3 regions of the Halomonas sp. KO116 genome follow, and region 2 is predicted to be linked to each of the others. Evidence: riboswitches for the same ligand, from Rfam matches in the RefSeq annotation. Region 2 holds a riboswitch; each other region holds the start of a gene.
The links. Region 2 has a riboswitch for thiamine pyrophosphate ahead of thiM (hydroxyethylthiazole kinase). Riboswitches for the same ligand answer to the same signal wherever they lie in the genome.
Positions count from the first base shown of each region.

Region 1: it holds a riboswitch for thiamine pyrophosphate, as region 2 does, so the genes downstream of both, KO116_RS07000 (sodium:solute symporter) here and thiM (hydroxyethylthiazole kinase) in region 2, are expected to answer to the same signal.
Region 3: it holds a riboswitch for thiamine pyrophosphate, as region 2 does, so the genes downstream of both, tenA (thiaminase II) here and thiM (hydroxyethylthiazole kinase) in region 2, are expected to answer to the same signal.

Region 1 is NZ_CP011052.1:1,522,280-1,526,451, forward strand. Features, by position in the region: gene KO116_RS06990 (CoA-acylating methylmalonate-semialdehyde dehydrogenase) at 1-582, shown strand, start outside; gene KO116_RS06995 (peroxidase-related enzyme) at 1,106-1,708, shown strand; TPP riboswitch at 1,770-1,877, shown strand; gene KO116_RS07000 (sodium:solute symporter) at 1,867-3,246, shown strand; gene KO116_RS07005 (sensor domain-containing diguanylate cyclase) at 3,310-4,172, shown strand, end outside.
Region 2 is NZ_CP011052.1:4,481,473-4,485,644, forward strand. Features, by position in the region: gene KO116_RS20505 (cupin domain-containing protein) at 79-744, shown strand; gene KO116_RS20510 (DUF6164 family protein) at 759-1,127, opposite strand; partial or broken gene gloA (lactoylglutathione lyase) at 1,137-1,663, opposite strand; TPP riboswitch at 1,791-1,889, shown strand; gene thiM (hydroxyethylthiazole kinase) at 1,913-2,722, shown strand; gene thiE (thiamine phosphate synthase) at 2,712-3,335, shown strand; gene KO116_RS20530 (LysR family transcriptional regulator) at 3,332-4,172, shown strand, end outside.
Region 3 is NZ_CP011052.1:3,531,350-3,535,521, forward strand. Features, by position in the region: gene KO116_RS16265 (IS1595 family transposase) at 1-634, shown strand, start outside; gene KO116_RS25110 (hypothetical protein) at 535-1,224, opposite strand; TPP riboswitch at 1,472-1,626, shown strand; gene tenA (thiaminase II) at 1,714-2,397, shown strand; gene thiC (phosphomethylpyrimidine synthase ThiC) at 2,425-4,172, shown strand, end outside.

The DNA.
Region 1 (4,172 bases), 1.7 Mb from region 2:
CGGGCAATGAAAGTGGGGCCGGGCACCCAGTTGGATGCCGATTTAGGGCCACTGGTATCGCCGGCTGCTCGTGATCGTGTGCTGCGTTTAATCGATGCAGGCGAAAAAGAGGGCGCCAAACTGATGGTCGATGGTCGCAATGTTCAAGTGGACGGCTACCCCAACGGTAACTTCGTGGGCCCCACTCTGTTTTCGGATGTGACCGCGGATATGACCATTTACCGCGAAGAGATTTTTGGGCCTGTGCTGTGTGTGGTCAGTGTTGAAACCCTCGATGAAGCGATCGAATTTATCAACGCCAACCCCAACGGCAATGGCACCTCTATCTTTACTAACTCTGGTTGGATTGCTCGCCGTTTTGAAACCGATATCGACGTGGGTCAGATTGGTATCAATGTGCCCATCCCCGTACCGGTTGCCTACTTCAGCTTCACTGGCTCGCGGGCATCAAAGCTGGGGGATTTAGGGCCTAACGGCAAACAGGCGATTGCCTTCTGGACGCAAACCAAAACCGTCACAGCGCGTTGGTTTGAACCAGAGAATGTTTCCAGTGGCATTAATAGTACGATTTCGCTTGGCTAAATGAAGCGCTATTCAATGCCTGAGGCTGGCCCCGCATTAAGCGGGGTCAATTGATAGCAGGTGAGGCCAAAGCCAAGCCGATGAACCGACATATCGTGATTTAAAAGTTATCAAACAACGGCAAGCTTTCTTCCAGCAATTGTTCAAGGGGGCCGAGTTGGCTTTCATGCAGTACCAGCAGGGCGTGTTGTGCTTGGAGGCGTGTTCAAAATCCTGCACTGCTCGTTTGAAGTCAGAGACGTTACTGAGGGCGTAGTCGACATGCTGAAGGCCGTCGGGCTCAAACCCACCATTTTCCCAGCCATGAATGGCTCTCAAGGTCATTTGGCCCCGCGTCATTGGGCGGGCCAGTAACATATGCAGCATGATCCGAATAAGTAGTTGGCGCTCATCCGTAGCATTTTCAAACGCTTGGTAGGGGTCAGAAAACAGTTCGTTTAGACGACCGGAGATGTGTTCTTTTATTTCGTTATGGCTAAGTCGTTTTTATGAGATGGTTAAACTGAACAATAAAGAGGTGATTATGTCTGCTCCATTAAGCCGTTTTAACGTACCAGAAACGTTAGATGATCTGCCCGACGATATTCGCCATACTATTTTGGCCGTCCAGGAAAAGGCAGGGTTTGTGCCTAATGTATTTTTAATGTTGGCCCATCGTCCTGCTGAGTTTCGTGCTTTCTTTGCCTACCATGATGCGCTAATGGAGCGTAAATCTGACTCGCTCACTAAAGCCGAGAAAGAGATGATTGTGGTCGCTACCAGTGCGCGCAATCGCTGCTTGTATTGCGTGGTGGCGCATGGGGCACTGGTGCGCATCTACAGCAAAGACACGCTGCTTGCGGATCAGGTCGCTGTCAACCATCGCGTGGCGCCGATTAGTGAGCGCCACCGCGTCATGCTCGACTTTGCCATGCACTGTGCCATTGATGTCGGTGAAATGACCGATGAGTGGCGTACGCGCCTGCGGGAAGAAGGTTTTAGCCAAGAGGACTGCTGGGATATAGGCGCCATCGCGGCGTTTTTTGGTTTGTCGAATCGACTGGTCACCCTGGCGGGTACGCCGCCCAATGAGGAGTTCTATCTGATGGGACGGGTGCCCCGCGCGGAGGCTGCCAACACACCTTAAATTTTACTAAGACGCGAAACTTTACTAAGACGCGTTTTTGGTTGACGATACTGTCTTCATTCACTGTCGCCAGGGGAGCCCTGCTTGCAAGGGCTGAGAATGCGCGCTGCGCAGACCCTGGAACCTGATCCGGTTCGTACCGGCGGAGGAAGTGCGACATGCTATACCTGACGTCAGCCGTGCTTGGCGCGGCGCTGTGCTGCTTTGCTTTTTTAGGCCTACGGGCTCGCTGGGTAGATGGCCCCGTTGATGACTATGTCACGGCTCGTAACTCACAAACAGCTTCAACCCTGGGTCTCTCCTTTCTTGCCTCTGGCATGGGGGCGTGGATACTCTTTGCCCCGCCCGAAATTGGCGCTTTTGTTGGCCCCCTCGCATTAGCAGGTTATGCGCTAGGGTCGGCACTGCCGTTTATTGTATTAGGACTCTATGGCCCAAAAATTCGCCGTGCATTGCCGGAAGGGCGCAGCATCGCCGAGTTTGCAGAAGCGTGCTATGGCCCAGGCGTGCGGCGCTGGGTAACGTTGGTGTCGGTTGGCTATATGGCTTGCTTTCTGGCAGCGGAGCTCACCGCCATTGGGTCAATCACCGCGCTATTGTCAGATGTGCCGCCCGCGCTGGTGATTATTGGCGTTGCCCTCACCACTCTGGTGTATACGGCGGTTGGCGGGTTGCGTGCCAGCCTTGCCACGGACCGATGGCAGGCATGGCTGTTGCTAGCGCTTTTGTTGGCGGTAGGTAGCGTTACGTTATGGCGCCTACCCACAATGCCTAGCGAGGCAACGCTGCCTTCAATCCCCGTTGCCAGCGCGCTAAGCGTTGCGTTAACGCTGGTCATCGCCGTCACCGCAGCGAACCTCTTCCATCAGGGGTATTGGCAGCGCGTTTGGGCGGCAAAGGACGATCAAAGCCTGGGCCGTGGCGCTTGGCTAGGCGGCGGTATGACCGTCTTAGTCGTGATGCTCATTGGTGGTTTGGGCATGCTGGCGTCAATAAGTGGGGTTCCCCTTGGCGAGCCGCCGATGCCGTTTTTCGCGCTGCTAACGGAGGCCCCAGCTTGGCTGACACTCCCCGCTTTAGTGCTGGCAGTCACTTTGGTAGCCTCCAGTGTTGATACGTTACAAAATGGTATCGCTTCCCTGGTGGTGTCGCGCAGCGAACAGCGGGGTGTTTCCATCGCCGCTGCCCGCTGGGTCACGATTGCATTGATGATACCGGTGGTAGTGATTGCTTTGCAGGGGTTGTCGGTACTGCGGCTGTTCCTGATTGCTGACTTACTGTGTGCCGCCATTGTGGTGCCTGTGCTGCTAGGCCTGTGGCAACGCATGACCCCTTTTGCGGCTATTGCGGGAGGTATTGCAGGATTGCTGGGCGCCATTATTCCAGGGTGGTTCAGTCAGGGCAGTCTCATCGCGGGAGTGGTAGCTGCCAGTTTCCCAGGCAGCATTCCTACGCTGGGGCCGTTTGTCGGCGCGCTAGTCGCCTCAACGCTGGTGAGTGTGTTGCTCGCGAGTAGGAGTCAAAACCATAAGCAGTAAGCAGGAAAGTGCTGGTCGCGATATGCTGGTAGAACTACACCTACCTAAAGGGGTGACATTACAATGAGCTACCCCATAGCACTTAATGAAGAGGCGCGGTTAGCCGCTCTTTATGAGCTTGAACTATTAGATACCCCGGATGAACCAGCGTTTGACCGCGTCACCAGGCTGGTTACCCAGTTACTGAATGTGCCTATCTCAACGATCACGTTGATTGATGCCGAGCGTCAGTGGATTAAGTCGCGCGTGGGCGTGGAAACCCGCGAGACAACGCGAGATGTGGCTTTTTGCGCTTATACAGTGATGGCCTCAGAGCCGTTAATTGTTGAAGATGCACGCAAGGACCCTCGCTTTGCGCAAAATCCCTATGTGACCGCTTCGGATGGGGTCCGCTTTTATGCAGGTATTCCGCTGTGCACCTCCAATGGGCTTGCATTGGGGTCCCTCTGCGCGATTGATATTAAACCTCGTACTCTTAGTGAGCAGGAACTGGCGGCTTTGAAAGATTTAGCGGCGATTGTGACTGATGAAATTCGCCTGCGTGAGCGGCTGATCCGAGAGAGAAAAAAAGCACAGGAGTCTCAGCGGGCGTTAAGCGAGCTTCATTACAGCATGGAGTGCCAGATTGAGCGGCGCACTAACGAGCTTAATCTGGTCATTGAATCCGCCTATGACGCCTATATCAGCGTTGATTCACAGGGCGTTATTCTGGATTGGAATCGAGCGGCTGAGCTAATGTTTGGCTGGCCACGCAAGGCGGTGCTGGCAAGGCCAATCACACAACTACTCTTTCCTAATGGCTTGCCAACTGAGAGTGATCAAGCCCCTATCACCTATACAGCGCGGTGCCATGATGGCAGGGAACTGCCCGTCGAGGTTCGCATCAAGACATTAATCATTGATGGCCGCGAGCGACGCAGTCTTTT
Region 2 (4,172 bases):
AAAGTTGCATTTTTCGCTGTCGATAAGGAGACTAGCACCCTCCCCCGTCACTTACCTTCACTGCGAAGAGTCTTTCCCATGCGTCTAAACGCCGATTTTAGCCACTTTGCCTGTGTTACCCCGGAAGCGTATCAGTGGGTCGATTCCCCCAGTGCCGGGGTCGAGCGCATGATGTTTGACCGGATTGGTGATGAAGTTGCCCGCGCGACCAGCCTAGTTCGCTACGCGCCCAATACGCAGTTTGAGCGCCATACCCACGGCGGCGGCGAAGAAATTCTGGTGCTGGAAGGCGTGTTCGCCGATGAGCATGGCCGCTATGCGGCGGGCAGTTACTTGAGAAACCCCATTGGCACCGGCCATACGCCGCAGATTGGGGAAGAAGGGGCGCTGATTTTTGTCAAACTGCATCAGTTTGACCCTAACGATACGCTACAACTGGCGGTACCGGCTCACCGATTGCCCTGGCAGCCAGACCGACGCCCGCGCATTGCCTACAAGATGCTGCACACCTATAAGCAGGAGCGCACCAGCCTGGAGCGCTGGTCGGCGGGCACCTCGATTGCCTACCCGACTCTGCTGGGCGGTCTGGAGCTTTTGATTCTGGAAGGCAGTCTGAGCGATAGCGAGCAGAGCTACACGGCGGGCACCTGGTGTCGCTACCCCAGCGGCGCAGCTCCTGAACTCACCGCCGGTGATGATGACGTGATGATGTACCTCAAACGGGGTCATCTGCCGCCCGCTTAGGCCAAAGTTTAAACTCAGGTTCGAGACAGGCCCAGAAATGGCAATAGCGTCAGGGCTGCAATCAGTCCCACCGCTAACAGAACCAGCACCACCTGCAGCGGGTGTGCGGCCAAACGGCGCCACAAGGTTTCTGCCTCGCCCCGCTCTACCGCTGCTTGATGCTCACGCTGAGCGCGCTCAAGGCGCTCCGCCTGATAGGCGTCTAACGCGGCGATGGCCGCCTCATGCTGATGTGGGTTACGCAGCCAAATCGCATCGACCCCTAGGCGGAAAAAGCCCGCCTGGGTTTCATAGGTATCAAAGCCATGGGCAGCGAGCAGGTCGCGCACTTCCATGGCTTCTTCGTCGGTCACATGGCGCAGCCGGAACAGTAGTTTAGCCATTGATAGGCCTCATGTATCGCTCTTCCCCACCATCAAGTTCGCTTGGACCACTTCGATCCAATAACCATCCGGGTCTTTAACGAAGATAACATCTTGCATCTTGCCCTGGTCGGCGCGCTTGACGAAGGTAACGTCGTGCTCGCCTGAGCCGTGGCTAAGTCCGGCACGTTAAAGCAGATGTGACCAAAGCCCTGGGGCTCGGCGTTGCCATCGTGGTAGGCGAAATCTTCCTGGTTTTCGGTGCCCCAGTTGTGGGTCAACTCTAATAGCCCTTTTTGGCTAAAGGTCCAGACAGTACGCGCTTCAGTCTCTTCCGGCACGTTATCGCTTGGCTCTAGGTTGGCTAAAAAGTAGAGCGAGAATTGCATCTCTTCGAAATCCAGCCGCCGCAGCACCTGCATGCCAAACACCTTGGAGTAGAACGCCAGCGCCCGCTCGGGGTCTTTCACCCGCAGCATGGTGTGGTTTAAACGGAATCCTTGGGTTTGGGGCGGCGTATCGACAACACCAGAATGCTGCTCACCTTGAAAACTCATCACGCTCTCCTGTCGCTGATGTGGTTCGTTAACGGCTTATACCGCTTAACATGGGGGCTAAGGCGCCATATTTCCACCCATCTCCCTCACCCTGGGCTTTACAGGGCCAACGCAGCCAAGGATAGTAATCGTTCGGCAGGGGCGCTCGCCGTTATTGGCGAGCTGAGAAGAACCCTTTGAACCTGAACCGGATAACACCGGCGTAGGGAGTCGTGGTACTGCTTACCACCTCCCCGCCGGGAGGATGCTATGACCCTACCTCCGCTTGGCGATTATCTTGCGACGCTACGCACAGCGACACCGCTAGTCCATTGCATGACCAATTATGTCGCCATGAACAGCACGGCCAACCTGCTGCTAGCCACTGGCGCGTCACCCGCCATGCTGCATGCGCCAGAGGAAGTGGCTGAGTTCACCGCTATTTCAACAGGGCTGTCGATCAACATTGGCACTATCTCTGCCCACTGGGCAGAGGCCATGCTGACCGCAGCGGCTACCGCTGGCCAGCACTCGATTCCCTGGGTGTTAGACCCTGTCGCCGTTGGCGCGACCCACTATCGTCAATCGCTGTGCACGCGGTTACTCGCGTTAAAGCCTAGCGTGATTCGCGGCAATGCCTCTGAAATCCTGGCGCTCAATGGGTTAGCCAGCCAAGGCCGCGGCGTGGATTCGACCGCCGCCTCCGGCCAAGCCATCGACGCAGCGATAGCGCTGGCGCAACAACATGGCTGCATTGTCGCGATGACCGGTGAAAGCGACTGGGTGACGAATGGCACACAGCACTACCGTATTCACGGTGGCCACCCCTTGATGCCCCGGGTTACAACGCTAGGCTGCGGCTTAAGCGCGCTGGTCACCGCCTTTGTAGCGGCCAACCGTGAAGCCCCGCTGGAAGCCACCGCCGCTGCTCTCGGCTGCTTTGCCGTTGCTGGCGAGCGGGCGGGTAAAACGGCGCTGGGCCCAGGCAGTTTTCAGGTCGCTCTGCTGGATGCACTTTATCAACTGACCCCAGACGATCTCACTGCTCATACCCAGTTGGAGCCACGCCATGCCGTTTAATCTATCGCTTTATTTGGTAACCGACGCTGCGCTTTGCGACGGCTATGGCCTAGAGCAGACGGTTGAAGCAGCGGTAAGAGGTGGTGTGACCATCGTGCAGCTACGTGATAAGTATGCCAGCGATGAACAGATGACTGCTCAAGCCAAGCGGCTAAAAGCACTGCTGGCAGGTAGCGGGGTGCCATTGATCATTAATGACCGGTTACAGGTAGCGCTAGAGAGCCAGGCAGATGGCCTGCATGTCGGTCAGAGCGATGCCGCTATTGAGGAAGCCCGCCAAGTGCTAGGTGAGCAGGCGATTATTGGTCTGTCGATCAATACCTTCGCTCAGCTCCAAGCGGCACCTATCGCGTTACTCGATTACGTGGGTATTGGACCCGTGTTTGCGACCGGCAGTAAACAGGACCACGCCCAGCCGATTGGCTTTGGTGGCTTAGCCTCGCTGGTCAAGGCCTGCCCACTGCCCAGCGTGGCGATTGGCGGGTTGAAAGCTGAGCATGCCATTAGCGTGCAGCGGGCGGGAGCGAACGGTATTGCCGTGATTTCTGCGATCTGTGGCCAACACGATCCTTTCAAAGCGGCACGCGCTTTTCAGGCAACTGCGCCGCTATGAACCAACTAGAGCATATCGTGGCTTTTGTGCGAGTCGCCGAGCTGGGTAGCTATACCCGGGCCGCTGAAGCGCTCGATATTTCGCGTACCCGCGTGTCGCGTCAGGTCATGGCACTGGAGGAGACTCTTGGGGCGCGCCTGATACAGCGCACAACGCGTCGTCTCCATCTCACGGAGGCAGGCGAGCGTTATTTAATGCGTGCCCAGGAGGTACTGCAAGCGCTCGATGAAGCCGCTACTGAAGTTGGCCAAGGCACCAGTGACGTGCGCGGCCGTTTACGCGTCAACGGGCCCATGAGTTTTGGTACCCGCTACTTAGCGCCACTCGTTACCCAATTTATGCTTGCCCACCCGGCGCTTGACGTGCGCCTGGACCTTAATGACCGTCGCGTTGATCTACTGGAAGAGGGTTATGACGTGGCGATCCGTATCGGCAGCCTGCCGGACTCCAGCCTGGTGGCACGCCGCCTGACTCGCTGCCGTTTGCTGTTTTGTGCATCGCCAGCCTATCTTGCCAGCCACGGCGAACCCCGGAGCGTTAACGCCCTTGCTGAGCACCGTTGCCTGCGCTATCGCAGTGGTCAGCAGAGCGCTGACTGGCAGATTGCAACGCAGTCATTAGCGGTCAGTGGCCCATTGGAGAGTAATAATGGTGATGTGCTGACCCAGGCCGCAGAAGCGGGCTTAGGCATCGCTCAACAGCCCAGCTTTCTGGTCACGGAGAGTATAGCCAGCGGGCGTTTAGTGCCGATTTTAACCAACGAGCCTGCGGTAAGACTCGACGTTCACGCACTCTACCCTGCCCGGCGCTATCTGCCCGCCAAGGTGGAATGCTTTA
Region 3 (4,172 bases), 950 kb from region 2:
GCGCGCCTCAGCGGCCCGAGTGGGTATTGATTTGAAGACGGCTTTCCGATGGCGTCATCGTTTCCTGAAAACGAGTGCTCAAGACAATGCCAACCCACTATCCGGCATCATTGAGGTAGACGAAACCTTCTTCCTGGAGTCCTGCAAAGGAAAGCGTCAGATTACTCACCGCAAACCTCGCAAGCGTGGGGGACAAGGCAATGTTAAGAAAAAAGAACAAAAAATTCAGGTGCTTATTGCGCGAGACCGTAATGGAAAGGTCAGTGATTTGGTTGATCCGGCGCTCCAAAAATCGACTGTTCATGAGTTTCTGGCGCCGATCATCGATCGCGACTCGATTTTATGCTCTGACGGACACAGCTGGTATAAAACCTTCTCTCGCGACTACGGCATTGCCCATCATCGACTCATCGTATTCGATAATCAGCGAGTGATCGGCAAGGAATACCACATTCAGAACGTGAACAGCTATATGAGCCGCTTGAAGGGGTGGATGGGGCGCTTTCATGGGGTGGGGACAGCGTACTTACCTAATTACTTGGCATGGCGACGGTTATTTGAAACCACAAGGCCAGCCGAGGAAGCGTGGCTTCGTGCGGCGATAAGCGCTGACCAACAGCAGATGCCAACATAGCCATATCTATCCAGTGAATTCCACCCGATATCTGATAAAAACTCTAAAGAGCTCATTCGCTCCGTATGCTCACGCTCACTTATGCCTTCTTTCCATTTATCATACATTTCAAACCCCACAACAGGAGTTGCTAAAACAGATAGAAAAAAGGCAATAAATAGCACAATACTCCCAGTATTTTGCGGGACATTTTCAATTCCTTCAATGAACTTCCCTTTTGTTATCTTTGAAGAAACAGTAGATATTTCATCCTTAGTAAAATCACCGCCTTCAACTAGCATTAAGACAGAATAATCATCTCCAGGTGGAATTCTAGGTATTCGAATAAAACTACCATCTAATGCTGAACTTGAGTCAGTAGAAGCCAAAACTTCGTAATCACGATCTGGTGAAAGCGCAACAAGAACATCCTCTTCTGTAGCGCGACCCTTATTAAAAACTCTGACTTCTATGATTTTTCCTTCTGATGTCAGTGCGGAGACTGAGAACAAGCGCGGTATAACAACATAAAGTTGTCGGACACGAAACGCGTAAAGTAGAACTGACCCGAACACTGTAACAATAAGGCCTATTATTATTGCTTCGATCATTTAATCAACTCTTTTAATTATAGCTGTGGGTATAAATCCCATAAAACATCCCTAATACTCGTGAAACCAAATTTATTAAATTTATGCATATAACAGCATTAATACTACATCTTTATATTTCTCGTAAGCAAAGAAAATTTTGGCATCATATCTAAAATCTATGTCCTTGCTCTGTTTGCGATTTTTGTAACTATTCACAGATCCCTACCTTGCATCTCCCCCACCCGCCTCCTACACTCCATCAACGAACAGCTTGACGGGGTGCCGGTGATATCCGGCTGAGATGGCGCAGGGTGTGCATTTTGCTACCAAGCGCTGGTCCCGCTGAACCTGATCCGGCTAATGCGCAGCTTTTTTAAGAGCGGCGCGGGTACCGGCGTAGGGATCAAGCGATGGCCATGGCTAGCTCTCACGATTGCACGCCACCTCTCTGCGCCATTTTCTCGATCTCTCCCGCCTGCCCTCCGGATCATTACCACCGGAGGCAACATGGGCTACCGCTTTACTGATCTCACCACCGCCTGCCAGGACGATTGGCGCGCCTATATTGAGCACGATTTTGTGCGTCAACTAGGCAACGCCACGCTGCCTGAAGCGTCGTTTCGCCACTACCTGAAGCAGGACTACCTGTTTTTGATCCACTTCGCCCGCGCCTATGCGCTGGCCGCCTACAAAAGCCCCACCCTCGCCGATCTTCGCCAAGCCCACGAAGGCTTAAAAGCCATTGTCGATGTGGAGCTGGGTCTGCACGTGGGCTTTTGCCAGGAGTGGGGGATTTCCGAGCAAGAACTGGAGGAGCTTCCCGAAGCCAGAGCGACGCTCGCCTACACCCGCTACGTGCTGGATACCGGCAACCGAGGCGACTTGCTCGATTTGCACGTGGCGCTGGCCCCCTGCCTGGTGGGTTATGGCCAAATCGCCAATTGGCTGAATGCCCAGCCATCTACCCTGCGCGGCGCGCAAAACCCGTTTGATGCCTGGATTGCCATGTACGAAGGCGAGGAGTTTCAGGCCGCCATGCAGGCGGAGCTCGAATGGCTCAATGCCCGCCTTGCCGATGTCACCCCCGCCCGCTTTGCCGAACTAAGCAAGATCTTCCGCGATGCCACCCGCCTGGAAATCGACTTCTGGCAGATGGGCCTAGAGCTGATAGACGAAGACCTCACACATTAATGACTAACAACTAAAAGGAACCTACCCATGAGCAAAACAAGTCATTTTCTAGCCGAAACCGCCGAAGTCGATGCCGCCGCCATTCAGCCGCTGCCCGGCTCACGTAAGGTATATATCGAAGGCTCGCAGCCGGATATTCGCGTGCCGTTTCGCGAAATCACCCTGTCACCGACCAAAACCACCGGCATCGATGAAGAGAACCCGCCGCTGCTGGTATACGACACCTCCGGCCCTTACACCGACCCCGATGCCCAGATCGATCTACGCCGTGGCTTACCGGAGCTACGTCGTGCCTGGATCGAAGCGCGGGACGACACCGAATTTCTATCAGGCCTTACGTCTGAGTACGGCAACCGCCGCGCCAACGACCCCACCCTTGCCCAGCTGCGCTTTGATTTAACCCGCACCCCGCGCAGGGCTAAAGCGGGCCAAAACGTGACCCAGCTGCACTACGCCCGCCAGGGGATTATCACCCCGGAAATGGAGTTTGTTGCCCTGCGCGAAAACCAGCGTCGCCAAACGCTGGGGACCGCTGAGGTGGAACGGATTCTGGGCCACCAGCATAAAGGTCAAAGCTTTGGCGCCAGCTTGCCGGAGGAAATCACCCCAGAGTTCGTGCGCGAAGAAGTGGCCCGCGGGCGGGCGATTATTCCCAATAACATCAACCACCCGGAAAGTGAGCCGATGATCATTGGCCGTAACTTCCTGGTCAAGATCAACGGCAACTTGGGTAACTCGGCGGTGACGTCTTCCATTGAGGAGGAAGTGGATAAGATGACCTGGGGCATCCGCTGGGGCGCGGATACCATTATGGATCTCTCCACCGGGCAGAACATCCACGAAACCCGCGAGTGGATTCTGCGCAACTCGCCGGTGCCGATTGGTACGGTGCCTATCTATCAGGCGCTGGAGAAGGTTAATGGCGTGGCCGAAGACCTCACCTGGGAAGTCTTCCGCGATACGCTGATCGAGCAGGCCGAACAGGGTGTGGACTACTTCACCATTCATGCAGGGGTGCTGCTACGCTATGTGCCGCTCACCGCCAAGCGGGTCACCGGCATTGTCAGCCGCGGCGGCTCGATCATGGCCAAGTGGTGTTTGTACCATCACCAGGAGAGCTTCCTGTATACCCATTTCGAGGAGATCTGCGAGATCTGCAAGCAGTACGATGTGGCGTTTTCACTAGGCGATGGCCTGCGCCCCGGCTCGGTGGCCGATGCCAACGACGAAGCACAAATGGCGGAGCTCAAGACCCTCGGCGAGCTGACCCATATCGCCTGGAAACATGATGTGCAGGTGATGATCGAAGGCCCCGGCCACGTGCCCATGCACCTGGTGAAAGAGAACATGGACAAGCAGCTGGAGTACTGCGACGAAGCGCCCTTCTATACGCTTGGCCCACTAGTGACGGATATCGCCCCCGGCTACGACCACATTACTTCTGGCATAGGGGCGGCGATGATCGGCTGGTTTGGCTGCGCGATGCTCTGCTACGTCACCCCGAAAGAGCATTTGGGTCTGCCAAACAAAGATGATGTCAAAACGGGCATCATTACCTACAAGATTGCCGCCCACGCGGCGGATCTTGCCAAGGGTCACCCGGCAGCGCAGCGGCGTGATAATGCCCTCTCCAAGGCGCGCTTCGAGTTCCGCTGGGAAGACCAGTTCAACCTGGGGCTAGACCCGGATACCGCCCGTGAGTACCACGACGAAACCCTGCCCAAGGATTCCGCCAAGGTGGCCCACTTCTGCTCCATGTGCGGGCCGAAGTTCTG